DNA from 4 places in the Stutzerimonas sp. R40042 genome. Region 3 is predicted to be linked to each of the others. Evidence: predicted binding sites of a transcription regulator. Region 3 holds the regulator's gene; each other region holds the start of a gene.

Region 1 (5,087 bases), 1.7 Mb from region 3:
GGATCTGCTCGATGGCTTCCGTGCCAGCGGCAAGCTGTCGGTTGAGGAGGATCGCTGGACCGAAGCACGCCGGCTCTTCGACTCGCTGGCCGTGGACGACGAACAAACCTGTGCGACCATCGCCCAGGTGTTCAAGGAAACCGGCGAGGTACTCGATCCGCATACTGCCATCGGCGTGCATGCGGCCCGTGAATGCCGTCGTAGCCTGAACATCCCGATGGTGACCCTCGGCACTGCGCATCCGGTGAAATTCCCTGATGCAGTGGAGAAGGCGGGCATAGGTCAGGCGCTTGCGTTGCCGGCGCACCTTGCCGATCTGTTCGAGCGCAGCGAGCGTTGCACGGTGTTGCCGAACGAGCTCAAAGCGGTGCAGGCCTTCGTCGGCCAGCACGGCAACCGTGGCAAGCCGCTCTAAGCTGCGGTCAAACGAAAAAGGCCAGTCATGCGACTGGCCTTTTTCGTTCTGGCGTGGAGGCGGTGAGACAGAGCGTCGCCTCGGCTCCTCGGGCTGGCTCTGCTATTCGTCGAACTCTTCCCAGCCGCCCATTTCCTTCCAGCGGTTGACGATGCCGCAGAACAGTTCAGCGGTCTTCTCGGTGTCGTAGCGGGCCGAGTGGGCTTCACGGCCGTCGAAATCGATGCCCGCCGCCTGGCAGGCCTTGGCCAGCACGGTCTGCCCATAGGCGAGGCCGGCGAGGGTGGCGGTATCGAAGCTGGAGAAGGGGTGGAACGGGTTGCGCTTGATCTCGCAGCGGGCGATGGCCGCGTTGAGAAAGCCCAGGTCGAAGCTGCTGTTGTGCCCGACCAGGATCGCGCGTTTGCAGCCTGCCGATTTCACCGCCTTGCGCACGCTGCGGCAGATGTCCGTCATCGCCTGCAGCTCGGGAACGGCCATGCGCAGTGGGTGGTCGAGCTTGATGCCGGTGAATTCCAGCGCGGCAGGCTCGATGTTGGCGCCGGCGAAGGGCTCGACGCGATAGAACAGCGTGTCCTGCGGGTAGAGCAGGCCTTGTTCGTCCATGCCGATGGTCACGGCGGCGATTTCAAGCAGGGCATCGGTTGCGCTGTTGAAGCCACCGCATTCGACATCGATCACCACCGGAAGGAAACCACGGAAGCGCCGTGCCATGGGCGAGCGGGGCTTGCCGGGCAGGTGTTCTTCGAGTTCGTCTTCGAACTGCTCCTCACTCATGCGTTCGTCTCCAGGCGCCAGTGCAGGCGTTCGCCGGCTCGCAACGGTATGACGAGCTGCTCGCCGAACGGCAGGCTGGTCGGGACTTCCCACTCCTCGCGTACCAGCGTGAGCTGGTCGGTATTGCGCGGCAGGCCATAGAAATCAGGACCGAAGTGGCTGGCAAAGGGTTCCAGCTTGTCCAGCGCCTGACGCTGCTCGAAGGCTTCGGCGTACAACTCGATGGCCGCATGGGCGGTGTAGCAGCCGGCACAGCCGCAAGCGGCTTCCTTGGCATGCTGGGCATGGGGCGCCGAGTCGGTACCCAGGAAGAACTTCGGGTTGCCGCTGGTGGCAGCGTCCAGCAGGGCTTCCTGATGCAGGTTGCGCTTGAGCACCGGTAGGCAGAACAGGTGTGGGCGAATGCCACCGACCAGCATGTGGTTGCGGTTGTACAGCAAATGATGGGCGGTAATGGTGGCGCCGACATTGGCTCCAGCTGCCTGGACGAACTGCACCGCGTCACGGGTGGTGATGTGTTCGAAGACTACCCGCAGCGTTGGGAACTTCGCGGTGACCCGGCTCAGCTGCTCGTCGATGAAGTACTTCTCTCGATCGAAAATATCGATCTCGCCGCGCGTGACCTCTCCGTGAACCAACAGCGGCATGCCGACTTCGGCCATGGTTTCCAGCACGTCGAAGATGTTGTCGATGGCGGTCACGCCGGAGGCCGAGTTGGTAGTGGCGCCGGCCGGGTAGAGTTTGACCGCATGGACGAAGCCGCTGGCCTTGGCGCGACGGATGTCGTCCGGCGTAGTGCTGTCGGTGAGGTAGAGCACCATGAGCGGCTCGAAACGGCTGCCGGCTGGGCGAGCGGCCAGAATGCGCTGACGGTAGGCCTCTGCCTCATCGGCGGTACGTACCGGTGGCACCAGGTTCGGCATGATGATGGCGCGGGCGAACTGGCGCGCAACGTCCGTGACGGTATGCGGCAGGACGGCGCCGTCACGCAGGTGAATGTGCCAGTCATCGGGGCGCAGCAGGGTGAGTCGGTCGGACATGCGGGCTTTCCAGGCGGGTGAAACGTGCGCGAATGCTACCGGAAAAGGGCGGTCGCGGCATCTTGCCTTCGTCTGCGAGCTGGATCGCTGACTGCACCGTGCTCAAGTTTGCTCGTTGGACACCGATACCTAGTTGGAACCAGCATCCTCCCGGAGCCCACCGTGCGCCTGCGCCCCCTCGTACTGATGTGCCTGCTCGCTTCACCGGCCAACGCGCTGACCTTTCAGACGCGGCTGGAGCGTGTGCAATGGCAAGTGGAGGGCGACCAATTCGAGTGTCGGCTGATCCAGCCTATCGCCGGTTTTGGTCGTGGCGAATTCGTGCGGCGCGCAGGCGAGCAGGCGACCTTCCGTCTGCACTCTCCGGAACGCTGGCTGGGCGCGGGCTCGGCCACGCTGCTGGCCGCCGCCGCGCCGTGGCAGCCGTCACGCAGCGATATCAACCTGGGCGTGGTGTCGATTGGTGGTGGCGATGTTCCGTTCAACAGCACGCAAGCGCAGGCCGGTCGTCTGCTCAGCGGGCTGCTCGAAGGGCGCAGCCCGGTGGTGCGCCATCGCACGCAGCATGGCGGCGAAACGCTGGAGATCCGCCTGCTACCGGCACGTTTCACCAAGGCTTACGAGGACTATCGCGCCTGCACGGCGAAACTGTTGCCGGTCAACTTTGATCAGGTGCGCCAATCGCAGATCGGCTTTCCCAGCAGCGATGTGGCGCTCGACGCGCTCGGACGTGCCAAGCTCGACATCATCCTGCAGTACCTGCGTGCCGACCCCAGCGTGAATCGCATCGAGCTCGACGGTCACTCCGACAATAGCGGCAATCGACTGGTCAATCGCGATCTGTCGAGACGCCGTGCGCTGGCCGTGCAGGAGTACCTGGTCGCCAGTGGCGTGCCACAGGAACAGATCACCGTGCGCTTCCATGGCGAACGCTATCCCCTGGTGACCAACAACAGTGAAGCCAATCGGGCCAAGAACCGGCGGGTCACCCTGCGTCTGCAGCGCGAAGCTGCGGCCGCGACGGCCTCCACCGAAGCAAGTGCGCCATCTTCCTGACTGCGCGTCCGCCGCCCCTGTAAAAGCGGCCCCGTGACCGGTAGAATCGCAGGTTTTCCGTACAACCCGTGGAGCTGATGGCATGGCGGACGTTAAGAAGGTAGTTCTGGCCTATTCCGGTGGCCTGGACACCTCGGTGATTCTCAAGTGGCTGCAAGACACCTACAACTGCGAAGTGGTGACCTTCACCGCTGACCTCGGCCAGGGCGAGGAAGTCGAGCCAGCGCGTGCCAAGGCACAGGCCCTAGGCGTCAAGGAAATCTATATCGATGATCTGCGCGAAGAGTTCGTTCGCGACTTCGTGTTCCCGATGTTCCGCGCCAACACCGTTTACGAAGGCGAGTACCTGCTGGGTACCTCCATCGCCCGTCCGCTGATCGCCAAGCGTCTGATCGAGATCGCCAACGAGACCGGCGCCGACGCCATCTCCCACGGCGCCACCGGCAAGGGTAATGACCAGGTGCGCTTCGAGCTGGGTGCCTACGCGCTCAAGCCAGGCGTCAAGGTCATCGCTCCCTGGCGCGAGTGGGATCTGCTGTCGCGCGAGAAGCTGATGGACTACGCCGAGAAGCACGCCATCCCGATCGAGCGCCACGGCAAGAAGAAGTCGCCGTACTCCATGGATGCCAACCTGCTGCACATCTCCTACGAGGGCGGCGTGCTGGAAGACACCTGGACCGAGCACGAAGAGGACATGTGGCGCTGGACCAAGTCCCCGGAAGCCGCGCCGGACACCCCGACCTACATCGAGCTGACCTACCGCAAGGGTGACATCGTTGCCATCGACGGCAAGGACATGACCCCGGCTCAGGTACTCACCGAACTCAACCGCATCGGTGGCGAGAACGGCATCGGTCGCCTGGATATCGTCGAGAACCGCTACGTCGGCATGAAGTCCCGCGGCTGCTACGAAACCCCCGGTGGCACCATCATGCTCAAGGCCCACCGCGCCATCGAGTCGATCACTCTGGACCGCGAAGTGGCTCATCTGAAAGACGAGCTGATGCCCAAGTACGCCAGCCTGATCTACAACGGCTACTGGTGGAGCCCGGAGCGCAGCATGCTGCAGCAGATGATCGATGCCTCCCAGGTCAACGTGAACGGTGTGGTGCGCCTGAAGCTGTACAAGGGCAATGTCATCGTGGTCGGCCGCAAGTCCGATGATTCGCTGTTCGATGCCAATATCGCAACCTTCGAGGAAGACGGCGGCGCCTACGATCAGGCCGACGCCGGTGGCTTCATCAAGCTCAACGCGCTGCGCATGCGCATCGCTGCGGGCAAGGGCCGTACCCAGTTCTGATAAGCTGGCGTACCCGAGCCTGACCGACCCCGGCCCTGTGCCGGGGTCTTGCTTTCTGCATGGCCACAAGCACTGCCGATGAGGAGAACCCGAACATGAGATTGCTGCATACCATGCTGCGCGTCGGCGACATGGAAAAATCCATCGCCTTCTATACCGAGGTGCTGGGCATGACCCTGCTGCGCCGCAAGGATTATCCGGAAGGCAAGTTCACCCTGGCCTTCGTCGGCTACGGCGACGAGGCGCACAACAGCGTGATCGAGCTGACCCACAACTGGGGTGTGGAAAAATACGAGCTGGGCGACGGCTACGGGCATATTGCCCTGGAAGTCGAAGATGTCTACAAGGCCTGCGCAGACATCCGCGCCCGTGGCGGCAAGATCACCCGTGAGCCTGGGCCGATGAAGCATGGCTCCAGCATCCTGGCGTTCGTCGAGGACCCGGATGGTTACAAGATCGAACTTCTGTCTCCGTCCCGCGCCGACTGATCGGCAGGCAT
Region 2 (5,087 bases), 960 kb from region 3:
TCAATGGCGAAGGCCGCCTGCTGGTGCGCACCACCGCGCTCGGTGGCGAGACCGTGCTGGCGCGGATCATCCGCCTGGTGGAAGACGCCCAGGCGGCCAAGGCGCCGATCCAGAAGCTGGTGGACAAGGTCAGCCAGGTGTTCGTCCCGGCGGTGCTGGTGATCGCCGTGTTCACCCTGATCTGCTGGCTGCTCAGTGGCGCGCCGGTCGAGGTCGCGCTGATCAACGCCGTGGCCGTGCTGGTCATCGCCTGCCCCTGCGCCCTCGGCCTGGCGACGCCGGCGGCGATCATGGCCGGCACCGGCGTGGCGGCGCGGCACGGCATCCTGATCAAGGACGCCGAGGCGCTGGAAGTCGCCCATGCTGTGAATGCCGTGGCCTTCGACAAGACCGGCACGCTTACCTCGGGCAAGCCGCAGATCATCCACCTGCATGCCGTGGACGGCGACGAAGCGCGGATACTGCGCCTGGCCGGCGCCCTGCAGCGAGGCAGTGAACACCCGCTGGCGCGTGCCGTGCTGGAGCGCTGCGAAGCCGACGGCATCACGGTGCCGGATGTGCAGAAGAGCCAGGCCCTGAGCGGCCGCGGCATCGCGGGCACGCTGGATGGCCAGCAGCTGGCGCTGGGCAACCGGCGCATGCTCGAAGAGTACGGCCTGCAGCCGGGCGAGCTGCTGGACACCGCCCAGCGTTGGGAAGCCGAGGGCCGCACCCTCTCCTGGCTGGTGGAACAAGCGCCCAAGCCGCGCATCCTCGGCCTGTTCGCTTTCGGTGACAGCCTCAAGGACGGCGCCGCCGCGGCGATTGCCGGGCTCGCGGCGCGGCATATCCGCAGCCACCTGATCACCGGCGATAACCGTGGCAGCGCGCGGGTGGTGGCCGAAGCGCTGCACATCGATGACGTGCATGCCGAGGTGTTGCCGGCGGACAAGGCGGCCACCGTGGCCGAGCTGAAGAAGGGCGGCGCCGTGGTGGCGATGGTCGGCGACGGCATCAACGATGCCCCTGCCCTGGCCGCGGCGGATGTCGGCATCGCCATGGGCGGCGGCACCGACGTGGCCATGCACGCCGCCGGCATCACCCTGATGCGCGGCGATCCGCGCCTGGTGCCGGCCGCACTGGAGATCAGTCGGCGCACCTACCGCAAGATCCAGCAGAACCTGTTCTGGGCCTTTATCTACAACCTGGTGGGCATTCCGCTCGCCGCCTTCGGCTTTCTCAGCCCGGTGGTGGCTGGTGCGGCGATGGCCCTGTCGAGCGTCAGCGTGGTGAGCAACGCCCTGCTGCTGCGCTCCTGGAAACCGGAAGAATGAATCGGGAGCACGCCATGAACATCGGTCAGGCCGCCAAGCACAGCGGCCTCACGGCGAAGATGATCCGCTACTACGAATCCATCGGCCTGCTCACGCCCGCCGGGCGCGGCGCCAATGGCTACCGACATTACAACGAGCGCGACCTGCACCAGCTGGCCTTTATCCGCCGCGCCCGTGACCTGGGCTTCTCGCTGGAAGAGGTCGGCAAGCTGTTGGCGCTGTGGCAGGACCGCCAGCGCGCCAGTGCCGACGTGAAGGCCCTGGCCGGCGCACATATCGACGAGCTGAACCGCAAGATCGCCGAGCTGGTCGGCCTGCGCGACACGCTGCAGGAGCTGGTCGACCACTGCCAGGGCGATGATCGCCCGGACTGCCCGATTCTGCAGGGCATCGAGAGCGGCTGCTGCGTCCGCCCTGAGCAGGCGCCGTCACCGCTCACGCGCAACCAGACCTGACCGATCGGACAAGCCTGGTTCGGCGTTGCGGCGCGATCATCCGGCGCTACGACCGTTCCTCGCTTTACATTCAAGTTCGTATGCATCCGGCCGAAAGCGCTGCGGTATACGAGCCTCGCCTTGCGGCGTCGACTCGGACCGACTACTTCGCTTTCGCTTGGAGTGCCATGAACAACTGGTTTGCAAACATCGGGGTCAGCAGGAAGCTCACGCTGGGCTTCGCCACCGTCCTGATACTCACCATCGTCCTCGCCTGGAACGGCTGGGGCAGCCTGGACAGCGTCATCCAGCGCAGCGGACTAATGACCGAAATATCCCAGCTGAACAAGACCCTCACCGACCTGCGCATCGCCCGCCTGCAATTCATGCTGGCCAGTGGAGACAACGAGTCCACCAAGCGGCTGGACAACAACCTGGGCATCTACCTCTCCCAGCAGACCAAGCTGCTGGAGACCTTCGAGCACCCGGACGACGTCGCCCAGCTGAAGGAACAGGCCGGCTACAACGCCCAGTACCAGAACTCGCTGGACGACATGCGCAAGGGCTACGCCCAGGCCAACGCCGCGCGCACCACCATCGACGGCGCCGCCGCGCGCCTGGCTGAGCTGAACGCTGGGGTAACCCGCCAGGTGCTGCAGCTGGCGGAGTATGACGAAGGGCGCTTCGCGCAATTCCAGGCCATCACCCGCATCGAAGATGACGTGCAGCGCGCCCAATACCTGCTGCGCGTCTACATGGCGACTCCCGGTGCCGAGGCGGCCAAGGCCGTCTACGCACAACTGAATGCTGCCCAGGCCACGCTGGATCGCCATGCCGCCGCGCTCGACGCCGACCACGCGGCGACGCTGCAGCAGATCCGTGCCGTGCTCGGCGAGTACCGCGGCGCCATCGAATCGCTGGAGAAGGCCACCCTGGCAATCGCCAAGGCGCGCCAGGAGATGACCGATCAGCAGAAGGAAATCGTCCGCATCAGCGACTCGCTCTATCAGCTTCAGCTCGACCTGCTCGCCGTGGAAAGCGCCGCCGCGCGTACACGCCTGATCGTCAGCGCGTTGCTGGCGCTGGTGTTGGGCATCCTGGCCGCCTGCCTGATCACCCGGCAGATCATCCTGCCGCTGCGTGCCACCCTGGCCGAGGTCGAGCGCATCGCCTCCGGCGACCTCAGCGCCACCGCACAGATCCAGCGCCGCGACGAGCTGGGCGTGCTGCAGCGCGGCATCCAGCAGATGGGCGCGACCCTGCGCGAACTGATCGGCGGCATCCGCGATGGTGTCAGCCAGATCAGCGCCGCCGCCGAGGAGCTTTCGGCGGTTACCCAGCAGACCAGCGCCGGCGTAAACAGCCAGAAGGAAGAAACCGACCAGGTCGCTACCGCCATGCACGAGATGTCGGCCACCGTTCAGGAGGTGGCGCGCAATGCCGAGCAGGCCGCGCTGGCCGCCACCGAAGCGGATGGCGAAGCCCGCGAAGGCGATCGCGTGGTCACCGAGGTGGTCACGCAGATCGAACGCATGGCCAGCGCCGTGGTGCGCTCCAGCGAGGCGATGACGGCGCTACAGGAAGAAAGCGACAAGATCGGCAGTGTGATGAACGTGATCCGCGCCGTGGCCGAGCAGACCAACCTGCTGGCACTCAACGCCGCCATCGAGGCTGCCCGTGCAGGCGAGGCCGGGCGCGGCTTCGCCGTGGTCGCTGACGAGGTGCGCGGCCTGGCGCAGCGCACGCAGAAGTCCACCGAGGAAATCGAAGGGCTGGTCGCCGCGCTACAGAACGGCACCCAGCAGGTCGCCGCGATCATGCATACCAGCCGCGACCTGACCGACAGCGGGGTCGAGCTGGCGCGCCGTGCCGGTGCGTCGCTGGGCAGCATCACCCGTACCGTGTCGAACATCCAGGCGATGAACCAGCAGATCGCCGCAGCCGCCGAGGAACAGAGCGCGGTGGCCGAGGAGATCAGCCGCAGCGTGGTGAACGTGCGCGACGTGTCGGAACAGACCGCCGCCGCCAGCGAGGAAACCGCGGCGTCGAGCACCGAGCTGGCCCGTCTGGGTGGTCAGTTGCAGTCGATGGTGAGCCGCTTCCGGCTCTGATGGAACGCCCCGCGAGGCAGGCCCTGCCTCGCGGGGTGGAAGGCTCAGCTGGCCTGGGATTGCAGGTAGTTCTGCAGACCGATGCGGTCGATCAGGCCGAGCTGCTGCTCGAGCCAGTAGGCGTGGTCTTCCTCGGTGTCGTGCAGCTGCAGCGCCAGCATGTCACGGGTCGGGTAGTCACCGTGCTGTTCGGCCAGCGCGATGCCCTGCGCCAGCGCGGCTCGCACCTTGTACTCCAGCGCCAGGTCGTTGCGCAGCATATCCGGCACGCTGTGGCCCGGGTTGATCGGTTCCGGCGTCATGTCCGGCGTACCTTCGAGAAAGAGGATGCGCTTGAGCAGGGCATCGGCATGCTGCGTCTCCTCCTCCATCTCGTGATTGATGCGCTCGTAGAGCTTGCTGAAGCCCCAGTCGGCGTACATCCGCGAATGCAGGAAATACTGATCGCGCGCCGCCAGTTCGCCGCGCAACAGCTCCTTCAGATAGTCGATTACCGGTGCCTGGCCTTGCATTGCGTATTCCCCATGAGTGATGCGCCTTCAATAGCGGGCAAGCATCCCCGCTGAGTTCACGACGGTCAAGCGCTGCAAAGACGCAGCCGCTCATGCGTCAAGTGTGGCAGAGCATTGGCGAAAATCGACCACCCGGTCACCCCGTTGGCAACAATTTGCCGCCGAACTCCTGCGCCGACGCAGGGCTCTACTGTCAGTCCCAACGGGCGTCAGCGCGCCCGCAACGCGAGCAGCCAGGAGCCCCGATGACGTCAACACGAGCATTTCCAGTGACCCTGGCCTGGTTGACGATCTTCGCCTGCGCACTGCCACTGCTCGGCGGCTGTTCCTCGGAAGCCGAGCCAGCACCCCAGCCACCACGGGTGGCGCTGGTCGAGCCGCTGCAGGCAGCCGAGCCGCAAGCCGAGGCGCTGCGCTTCTCCGGCGTGGTGCAGAGCGTGACGTCCACGCAGCTGTCATTCGAGGTGGCCGGACGTATCGAGCGCATCCTCGTCGACGAAGGCACCCGCGTGATCCGAGGGCAACCGCTGGCGCAGCTGGATCGCACCGACTACCGCCTGCAGCTGCGCGAGGCCGAGGCGCGCCTGCGCCAGCTGGAGGCGGATCTGGCACGCAAGCGCACCCTGCTCGCCGAAGGCATCCTCGCGCCGGCCGCCATCGAAGCGCTGCAAGCCAACACGGTGGCGGCACGGGTGGCACGCGACAGCGCCCAGCGCG
Region 3 (5,087 bases):
GGGGCGCTGCGGCGGCAGGTGCTTCGTCGTCGGATGCAGGCTCGGCCAGACGGGCCAATGCGGCCAGCAGTTCCGGCGAGGCAGGAGTAGGTTCGACGCGTTCACGGACCTGGCTGAACATCGCGTTCACGGCGTCGAGCGCCTGCAGAACGACGTCCATCAGTTCGGAATCGACTCGACGCTCACCCTTGCGCAGGATGTCGAAGACGTTTTCGGCAATGTGGCAGCATTCCACCAGCTCATGAAGCTGAAGAAAGCCCGCACCGCCCTTGACCGTATGGAACCCGCGAAAAATCGCATTGAGCAACGCCATGTCATCGGGGCTGCTTTCCAGCTCCACGAGTTGCTCGGACAATAGTTCGAGAATCTCGCCGGCCTCTACCAGGAAGTCCTGGAGAATTTCTTCATCGGCGTCGAAGCTCATATTCACTTCCCCTAAAAGCCCAGGCTTGAAAGCAGATCATCGACATCGTCCTGGCCGGAAACGACGTCTTCACGCATATCGGCATGCATCTGCGGACCTTCACCATTGGAAGGCGATTTTTCTTGTTTTTTCTTCTCTTGCTCGGCGCGCATGGCATCACGGTCGTGCTGGATGCCAGCCACGCGGTCGACCTGCCCCGCCATCAGGACGAGATTGAGCAGATTGCTTTCAAGCTCGGTGATCAGTCGGGTGACACGCTTGATGACCTGGCCGGTCAGGTCCTGGAAATCTTGGGCCAGCATGATTTCGCTGAGGTTCTGCGACAGCTGGCTACCATCGTTCATGCTGCGCTTGAGGTACTGGTCGATGCGCTTGACCAGCCCACGGAACTGTTCAGCATCCATTTCGCGGCGCATGAATCGCTGCCAGTCGGCCGTCAGGCTCTGGGCCTCGTAGCTAACGTAGTTGACCAGCGGCGCCGATTCCTCCACCAGATCCATGGTGCGGTTGGCGGCCTTCTCGGTCATCTCCACCACATAGGACAGGCGATCGGTCGCGTCGGTGATCGGTGACGGATCGCCGCCAGTGGCACAGGTATCCATCTCGAGTTTGACGATGGCGTTGTGCAGCTCGCGGGTGAGCTTGCCGACTTCCTGATAGAGACTGTGATTACGCGCCTGGCTGAGTTCATTGAACATCTGCGTCGCTTCATCGAAGCGGCCCTGCTGCAGGCTTTCAATCAACTTAGGGGCGTTGGCCTTCAGAGTCGCTTCGAACTCTGCCAGGCTCTGATCTGCTTGCGTCATAGTGCCCTCGCGGCGTTGCTGCTTCAGCCGTTGACGCGCTCGAAGATCTTCTCGATCTTCTCCTTGAGCACCTGGGCAGTGAAAGGCTTGACCACATAGCCGTTTACGCCGGCCTGTGCCGCCTCGATGATCTGGTCGCGCTTGGCTTCGGCAGTGACCATCAGCACCGGCAGGTGCTTGAGGCGCTCGTCGGCACGCACGGTACGCAGCAGATCGATACCGCTCATGCCCGGCATGTTCCAGTCGGTGACGAGAAAGTCGAAGCTGCCGCTCTTGAGCATCGGCAGCGCGGTGGTGCCATCGTCCGCTTCGGCGGTGTTGGTGAACCCCAGGTCACGCAAGAGGTTCTTGATGATTCGTCTCATCGTCGAGAAGTCATCGACGATGAGGATTTTCATGTTCTTGTCCAAGTCGACCTCCGTAAGTCCCAAAATGCCTCAGCAAACCGAGCACGTCATACCGCAAACAATCGTCAATTGGCGCGCCATTCACCGAGGCGCGCACGCAGGCGCGCCGCACACTGGCTATGCAACTGGCTCACACGCGACTCGCTGACTCCCAGCACCTGACCGATTTCCTTCAAGTTCAGCTCTTCGTCGTAATACAACGACAGCACCAGCTTCTCGCGCTCCGGCAGGTTGGCGATGGCTTCTGCCAGCGCCAACTGGAAACGTTCGTCCTCCAGATCGCGGAAAGGCTCGGGGTGCGTGCTGCCGGCATCCTCCTGCAGCTCGCCATGCTCGCCTTCCTGCAGCAGGTCGTCGAAGCTGAACAGTCGGCTGCCGAGGGTATCGCCGAGGATGCTGTAATACTCATCGAGACTAAGCTTAAGTTCGGCCGCAACTTCATGATCTTTAGCGTCACGACCGGTTTTCGCTTCGATGGCGCGGATCGCCTCGCTGACCATGCGCGAGTTGCGATGCACCGAGCGTGGCGCCCAATCGCCCTTGCGCACCTCGTCGAGCATGGTGCCGCGGATGCGGATGCCGGCGTAGGTTTCAAAACTGGCGCCCTTGCCGGCGTCGTACTTCTTCGCTGCTTCCAGCAGTCCGATCATTCCAGCCTGGATCAGGTCGTCCACCTGCACACTCGCAGGCAGACGCGCCAGAAGGTGGTAAGCGATACGCTTGACCAACGGCGCGTACTGATCGATCAGGCGATATTGAGCATCCTTTGCCTGAGCCTTGCTGTAATACATAGCGGATCCGGCACCTGTCATTCGTGGCTTTCTGAAGCGGGACTGATGAGGCGCTCGACGAAGAATTCGAGATGGCCGCGCGGGGTAGCGGGCAACGGCCAGGTATCGATCTTCTGCGCAATGGCCTTGAAGGCCAGCGCGCATTTGGAGCGCGGATAGGCTTCATAGACGGCACGCTGCTTTTGTACCGCCTTGCGTACGGCCTCGTCGTAGGGCACGGCGCCGACATACTGCAGCGCCACATCGAGAAAACGCTCGGTGACCTTGGTCAGCTTGGCGAACAGGTTGCGACCTTCCTGGGGTGCATGCGCCATGTTGGCCAACACCCGGAAACGACTGATGCCGTAGTCACGGTTGAGCAATTTGATCAGAGCATAGGCATCGGTGATGGACGTGGGTTCATCTGTGACGACCAGCAGCACTTCCTGCGCGGCACGCACGAAGCTGACCACCGAATCACCAATACCGGCCGCGGTATCGATGATCAGCACGTCCAGCTCATCGCCCAGCTCACTGAATGCCTGGATCAGACCGGCATGCTGCAGGGACGACAGCTGTACCATGCTCTGCGTCCCGGATGCCGCGGGCACGATACGGATACCGCCGGGGCCCTGAATCAGCACATCGCGCAGATCGCACTCACCGGCGATCACATCGGCCAGGGTTCGCTTGCTGGTCAGGCCAAGCAGGACGTCGACGTTGGCCAGACCCAGGTCGGCGTCGAGCAACACCACACGCCGGCCCAGATCGGCCAGCGCCAGCGCCAGATTGACCGACACGTTGGTCTTGCCGACGCCACCCTTGCCGCCGGTCACCGCAATCACCTGTACGGGATGCATACCCATGTTCACACGCCTATATCTTGCTGGGGCCATACGGCCGGCGATGCGCCCGCATGGCACGCATCTGGTTCATTCTGGTACCGCACTCGCTTGATCATCCGGCCCGCCGTGACGAGCCGTTGTACAACCCGGCGAACATGTCCGCCATGGCCTCTTCGCTCGGCTCCTCGCCTGATTGCAGGCTTACCGCACGGCTGACCAGCTGGTGGCTACGGGGCAGATGCAGGTCATCCGGAATCCGCGGGCCATCGGCGAGGTAGGCTATCGGCAAATGCTGGCTGATCGTGAGACCGAGCACATCGCCGAGGCTGCCTGCCTCGTCCAGCTTGGTCAGGATACAACCCGCCAGGCCGCAGCGACGATAGTTGTGCCATGCCGCCTTGAGTACCTGACTCTGGCTGGTCGCCGCCAACACCAGATAGTTCTTGGATTTCACACCGCGATCCGACAGCGCTTCGAGCTGCTTGCGCAAGGTCGGATCGCTGGCCGGCAGGCCGGCGGTGTCGATCAGGATCACGCGCTTGCGGGCCAGCGGCGCCAGCGTCTTGCTCAATGGCTGGCTCGGGTCGATCTGCAGCACCGGTACGTCGAGGATACGCCCAAGCGTCTTGAGCTGCTCCTGCGCGCCGATCCGGTAGTTGTCCATGCTCGCCACGGCGATGTTCTGTGCGCCGTACTTGAGTACGTAACGGGCCGCGAGCTTGGCCAGGGTGGTGGTCTTGCCAACACCGGCCGGGCCGACCAGCGCAATCACTCCGCCCTCTTCCAGCGGCTCCTGCTTGCTGACCTTGATCGCCTGCGCCATATAGGCCAGCACCATGCGCCAGGCCTGACGCGGATCGTTGATGGTCGCGACCTTTTCCAGCAGGCTGCGCGACAGTTCGGCCGGCAGGCCGAGGCGCTGCAGCCGACGCCAGAGGCTGGCCTGCTGCGGACGGCGGCTCTGCTCCTGCCCCCAGGCGATCGAGCCGAGCTGCACCTCGATTAGCTCACGCAGACCGTGCAGCTCAGAATACATCGCCTCGATCGCGCGCGGATCGACGGCGGCGGACGGCGCGGCAGCCGGCTCGGGCTGAGCGCTCGGCGCCACGGCGGCCGGCTTCTCGTCAAGCAGTTGACGATCCTGCATCTTTGCCTGCGGCGCGGCGCTCAGTTCGGCATGGGCACTGGCCAGGCGCGATTGCGTCTTGCGCAGCTCAGCTTCAAGCGCAGGATTGGGCTTGGTCGCTGCCGGCGCGGACTGCATCGGGTAGTCGAGTACGGCCGTCAGCTCGACGCCACCGGCCACCCGGCGATTGCCGATGATCACGGCATCGGCGCCCAGCTCGTCACGCACCATCTTCATGGCGATGCGCATATCGGCGGCGAAGAAACGTTTGACCTGCATGGCCTGTACCCTCGGTTAATTCTGACCCACCGTCGAGACGATGGTGACCTGCTTGTTGTCCGGTATTTCCTGGTAGGCCAGAACATGGATGTTCGGCACTGCCAGCCTTGCGAACCGCGACAGCATCGCCCTGACCGGGCCGGCGACCAGCAGAACCGCCGGTTTGCCGAGCATTTCTTGACGCTGTGCCGCTTCTACCAGAGACCGTTGCAACTTTTCGGCCATTCCCGGCTCCAGCAGGATGCCGTCATCGGAGCCCTGCCCAGCCTTCTGCAGGCTATTGAGCAAGATCTGTTCCAATCGGGGCTCGAGGGTGATCACAGGCAGCTCCGGCTCTAGTCCCACAACGTTTTGCACGATTGCGCGGGATAGCGCAACGCGCACCGCAGCCACCATCGCGGCGGGATCTTGACTCTTGGCGGCCACGTTG
Region 4 (5,087 bases), 1.3 Mb from region 3:
TGAGGCGAGTAATGACTGAGCGCGTTCAAGTCGGTGGCCTGCAGGTCGCCAAAGTCCTGTATGACTTCGTGAACAACGAGGCGATTCCCGGTACCGGCGTCGATGCCGCCGCCTTCTGGGCTGGCGCCGACAGCGTCATCCACGACCTGGCGCCGAAGAACCGCGCCCTGCTGGCCAAGCGCGACGAGTTACAGGCCAAGATCGACGCCTGGCACCAGGCTCGCGCCGGTCAGGCCCACGATGCCGTGGCGTACAAGGCCTTCCTGCAGGAAATCGGCTACCTGTTGCCGGAAGCCGAAGACTTCCAGGCCACTACCGAGAACGTCGACGAAGAAATCGCCCGCATGGCCGGCCCGCAGCTGGTGGTGCCGATCATGAATGCGCGCTTCGCCCTGAACGCGGCCAACGCTCGCTGGGGCTCGCTGTACGACGCCCTCTACGGCACCGACGCCATCTCCGAAGAAGACGGCGCTACCAAGGGCCCGGGCTACAACGAGATCCGCGGCAACAAGGTCATCGCCTACGCGCGCAACTTCCTCAATGAAGCCGCTCCGCTGGAAACCGGCTCGCACGTCGACTCCACCGGCTACCGCATCGAAGGCGGCAAGCTGGTCGTCTCGCTGAAGGACGGCAGCACCACCGGCCTGAAGAACCCGGCCCAGCTGCAGGGCTTCCAGGGCGAAGCCAGCGCACCGATCGCCGTGCTGCTGAAGAACAACGGCATCCACTTCGAGATCCAGATCGACCCGGCCAGCCCGATCGGCCAGACCGACGCCGCCGGCGTGAAGGACATCCTGATGGAAGCGGCGCTGACCACCATCATGGACTGCGAAGACTCCATCGCCGCCGTCGACGCCGACGACAAGACCATCGTCTACCGCAACTGGCTCGGCCTGATGAAGGGCGACTTGGTCGAGGAGCTGGAAAAGGGCGGCAAGCGCATCACCCGCGCGATGAACCCGGACCGGGTCTACACCAAGGCCGACGGCAACGGCGAGCTGACCCTGCATGGCCGCTCGCTGCTGTTCATCCGTAACGTCGGTCACCTGATGACCAACGACGCCATCCTCGACAAGGAAGGCAATGAAGTGCCGGAAGGCATCATGGACGGCCTGTTCACCAGCCTGATCGCGGTGCACAACCTCAAAGGCAACACCAGCCGCAAGAACACCCGCACCGGCTCGATGTACATCGTCAAGCCGAAGATGCACGGCCCGGAAGAAGTGGCCTTCGCCACCGAACTGTTCGGCCGCGTCGAGGACGTTCTTGGCCTGCCGCGCAACACCCTCAAGGTCGGCATCATGGACGAGGAGCGTCGTACCACGATCAACCTCAAGGCCTGCATCAAGGAAGCGCGCGAGCGCGTGGTGTTCATCAACACCGGCTTTCTCGACCGCACCGGTGACGAGATCCACACCTCCATGGAAGCCGGCCCGATGGTGCGCAAGGCGGCCATGAAAGCCGAGAAGTGGATCAGCGCCTACGAGAACAACAACGTCGACGTCGGTCTGGCCTGCGGCCTGCAGGGCAAGGCGCAGATCGGCAAGGGCATGTGGGCCATGCCTGACCTGATGGCCGCGATGCTCGAGCAGAAGGTCGGCCACCCCATGGCCGGCGCCAACACCGCCTGGGTACCGTCGCCGACCGCTGCCACCCTGCACGCCATGCACTACCACAAGATCGACGTGCAGGCGCGTCAGGTCGAACTGGCCAAGCGCGAGAAGGCGTCCATCGACGACATCCTCACCATCCCGCTGGCGCAAGACACCAACTGGAGCGAGGAAGAAAAGCGCAACGAGCTGGACAACAACTCGCAGGGCATCCTCGGCTACATGGTTCGCTGGGTCGAACAGGGCGTCGGCTGCTCCAAGGTTCCGGACATCAACGACATCGCGCTGATGGAAGACCGCGCCACCCTGCGTATCTCCAGCCAGCACGTGGCCAACTGGATGCGCCATGGCGTGGTGACCAAGGATCAGGTGATCGAGAGCCTCAAGCGCATGGCCCCGGTAGTCGACCGCCAGAACCAGGGTGACCCGCTGTACCGCCCGATGGCGCCGGACTTCGACAACAGCGTGGCCTTCCAGGCCGCGCTGGAGCTGGTCCTCGAAGGCACCAAGCAGCCCAACGGCTACACCGAGCCGGTGCTGCACCGCCGCCGCCGCGAGTTCAAGGCCAAGAACGGCCTGTAACCCGCCAAGCCGCTGCAGAAAGAACCGCCCTTCGGGGCGGTTTTTTTATGCCCGTAATCCGGCCGACGGTCCTCAAGTTAGGCCTGTTACAACCGATAACGTGACCCGAATATCGTTTTCGGTCACACTTGCGCCGCCAAAGTAGCATTTGGCCATCAACGTGCTCTTCCTGGTACCCGTAAGCCCCTGCACTGGAGTTCGCTGCATGCTGAAGAACCTCTCGCTGACCGCCAAGCTTTCCCTGGTCCCGGCCGTCGCCCTGCTCGGCCTCGTGCTGTATGTGGTCTACACCTCGCTGCAGCTTTCGGCGACCGACTCGCGCCTGGTCCTGCTGGAGACCCGCAGCTACCCGACGCTGGAAAAGGCCGACGCGGTGATCTTCCAGTTCTCCCGCGTGCCGGCGTTGCTGAACAATGCAGTGGCGGCGGGCGAGCCGGGCATTCTCGACGAAGCGCGCGACGTGCTGCAGCAGATCGACAGCCAGCAGCAAGCCTTGGCGTCGCTGCTGAGCGAGCAGCGCCAGCAGCATCAGGCCCTGAGCGACTGGCGCAAGGCCGTGCGCGACTACGCCGACAATGCCCTCGCCGCCTCTTCCAAGCTGATCGACGGCAGCGCCTCGTTCGACGACCTGCGCCCCAGTCTGGATCGCATGGCCAGTGACCTGGCGCAGGCGCAGAAGCTCGCCAGCGACTTCCGTGCTCAGGCCTACGCCGATTTTCAGCAGACCCTGGTGCAAACCCGCGAAGCCAACGCGGCGACCACCCGCCTGGGCATCATTCTCAGCCTGGTGCTGGTGGTACTGGTCAGCCTCGGAGCCTGGCTGGTGATTCGCAGCGTGATGGTCAACATCCGCGGGGTGATCGCCTCGCTGCAATCGATCGCCCGCGGCGACGGCGATCTGACCCAGCGCGTCAACGTCGAGTCCAACGACGAGATCGGCGCCATGATCGAGCTGTTCAACAGCTTTCTCGACAAGCTGCAGCGCACCATCCGCCAGATCATCGAGGCCGCCGCCCCGCTCGGCCAGGTCTCCAAGGACCTCTACCAGCTCACCCAGGGCTCGGAGGAAAACGCCAAGTCGCAACAGCACCACACCGATTCGATCAGCCGCGACATCCTGACCATGACCGGCAGCATTCAGGAAGTCGCGCAGCGCTCGCAGCAGGCATCCGACGAGGCCAATTCCGCAGCGCGCCAGGCGGCGACGGCACGCGAGCACGTCGGCAGTCTGTCGACCGGCATCAACGACCTGGGCGACAGCGTGATGGGCGCGGTCAAGGCCATGGAACAGCTGGAGGAAGAAACCCAGGAAGTCGGCTCGGTACTGACCGTGATCCGCAGCATCGCCGAACAGACCAACCTGTTGGCCTTGAACGCCGCCATCGAGGCCGCCCGCGCCGGCGAGCAGGGCCGCGGCTTCGCCGTGGTCGCCGACGAAGTGCGCAATCTGGCGCAGAAGACTGCTGCCTCCACCGCCGAGATCCAACAGATCATCCAGCGCCTGCAGAACAGCGCCAACACCGTGCTCAACGTGATGACCAGCAACGGCGAGAAATCCCGCGCCAGCATCGAGCGTTCCATCGAAGCCACACAGCTGCTGGAAGCCATCGCCGGCACGGTCAACCAGATCGACGAACTCAACGCCGGCATCGCCCAGTTCACACAGGAACAGATCGGCCTGTCGAGTTCCATCAGACAAGAAACCCAAGTGTTGCAGCAGGACGCACAAGCAACCGCAAACGGCGCCGAAGCCACCGCCCGCCTTGGCGAACAACTGGTGAGTACCGGAGACCACCTGCGCGCGGCTACGAGCCAATTCCGTGTTTAACGATTTTTTGGAGCATCCAATGACTGCACTTCGTGTCGCCGGTCTGGCAGCTATCTGCCTGGCCGCCACCCCTGCCTTTGCCCTGGAACAGGGTGAACATCGCTTCAACGGTTTCGGTACCGTCGGTTTCACCCATCTCGGCGGCGAAGATGACGGTCGCAGCTATGGCGTCCAGGGTCAGACCAACGATTCCTGGCGCGGCGATCAGCTGTCCAAGTTCGGTGCCCAGCTGAGCTACGGCATCACCGACACGCTGGGCGTGACCGTGCAGGCCACAGCCAAGGCGCAACAGGACGAGTGGAAAGCCAACCTGGAATGGGCCTACCTGTCGCTGCAGGCCAACGACCAGTTGATGCTCCGCGCCGGCCGCCTGCGCAGCCCGGTCTACATGTATTCCGAAAGCCTCGACGTGGGCTACAGCTACCCCTGGCTGCGCCTGCCCGACGAGGTCTACAGCCAGGTTCAGGTGACTAACTACGAAGGCGTCGATGCGGTCTACACCATGCCGCTGTCGTACGGTTCGGTGACCTTCCAGCTCGCCGGCGGCCAGGCGAAGAACCGTGACTACTACGCCTACGACGAGCAGTTCGATATCGACTACGGCAAGCTGTTCGGCGCCAGCGTCAGCCTGGCCAGCAACGACTTCGGCACGCTGCGCATCGGCTATGTCGAGGCGGATATCAAGACCGACATCAGCGGCACGGTGGATGTTGGCGGCGGCATGATGCGAACCCTCAGCCTGCTGGATCTGGACAAGGAAAAAGGCAAGTTCACCTCGATCGGCTACCAGTACGACAACGGTACCTGGGTCAGCAGCAACGAGTGGACCTCGCGCATGATCGAGAACGATGATATGGAATCCATCGACTCGTTCTACCTGATGGGCGGCCGTCGTTTCGGCGATTTCCTGCCTCACCTTACCTACGCGCAGCTGGATGACAACGGCGGTCGCCAGAGCTCCTGGACCCTGGGCCTGAACTACCAGGCTGCACCGACCGTGGTGGTCAAGGGCGAGTACAAGCGCGTCGATACCAAGAACGGCTACGACGGCGTGTTCACCCGCAACG

What was found. The regulator FliA, encoded in region 3, starts transcription of late flagellar genes. The targets are predictions, from matches to a motif close to CTAAAGTTTNNNNNNNNNNNGCCGNTAA.
Region 1: a site for FliA is predicted at 2,334-2,361, ahead of OUY36_RS05795 (flagellar protein MotY). Genes of this name have one in related genera too.
Region 2: a site for FliA is predicted at 1,838-1,865, ahead of OUY36_RS18420 (methyl-accepting chemotaxis protein). Genes of this name have one in related genera too.
Region 4: a site for FliA is predicted at 2,264-2,291, ahead of OUY36_RS20130 (methyl-accepting chemotaxis protein). Genes of this name have one in related genera too.

What each region holds. Positions count from the first base shown of each region.
Region 1 is NZ_CP113258.1:1,228,087-1,233,173, forward strand. Features, by position in the region: gene thrC (threonine synthase) at 1-415, shown strand, start outside; gene rnt (ribonuclease T) at 518-1,192, opposite strand; gene pyrC (dihydroorotase) at 1,189-2,232, opposite strand; gene OUY36_RS05795 (flagellar protein MotY) at 2,395-3,288, shown strand; gene OUY36_RS05800 (argininosuccinate synthase) at 3,371-4,588, shown strand; gene gloA (lactoylglutathione lyase) at 4,684-5,076, shown strand.
Region 2 is NZ_CP113258.1:3,891,359-3,896,445, forward strand. Features, by position in the region: gene OUY36_RS18410 (heavy metal translocating P-type ATPase) at 1-1,313, shown strand, start outside; gene cueR (Cu(I)-responsive transcriptional regulator) at 1,328-1,768, shown strand; gene OUY36_RS18420 (methyl-accepting chemotaxis protein) at 1,936-3,858, shown strand; gene bfr (bacterioferritin) at 3,903-4,370, opposite strand; gene OUY36_RS18430 (efflux RND transporter periplasmic adaptor subunit) at 4,616-5,087, shown strand, end outside.
Region 3 is NZ_CP113258.1:2,932,806-2,937,892, forward strand. Features, by position in the region: gene OUY36_RS13775 (chemotaxis protein CheA) at 1-424, opposite strand, end outside; gene OUY36_RS13780 (protein phosphatase CheZ) at 436-1,230, opposite strand; gene OUY36_RS13785 (chemotaxis response regulator CheY) at 1,254-1,628, opposite strand; gene fliA (RNA polymerase sigma factor FliA) at 1,703-2,428, opposite strand; gene fleN (flagellar synthesis regulator FleN) at 2,446-3,273, opposite strand; gene flhF (flagellar biosynthesis protein FlhF) at 3,365-4,657, opposite strand; gene flhA (flagellar biosynthesis protein FlhA) at 4,673-5,087, opposite strand, start outside.
Region 4 is NZ_CP113258.1:4,273,986-4,279,072, forward strand. Features, by position in the region: gene OUY36_RS20125 (malate synthase G) at 12-2,192, shown strand; gene OUY36_RS20130 (methyl-accepting chemotaxis protein) at 2,398-4,020, shown strand; gene OUY36_RS20135 (porin) at 4,040-5,087, shown strand, end outside.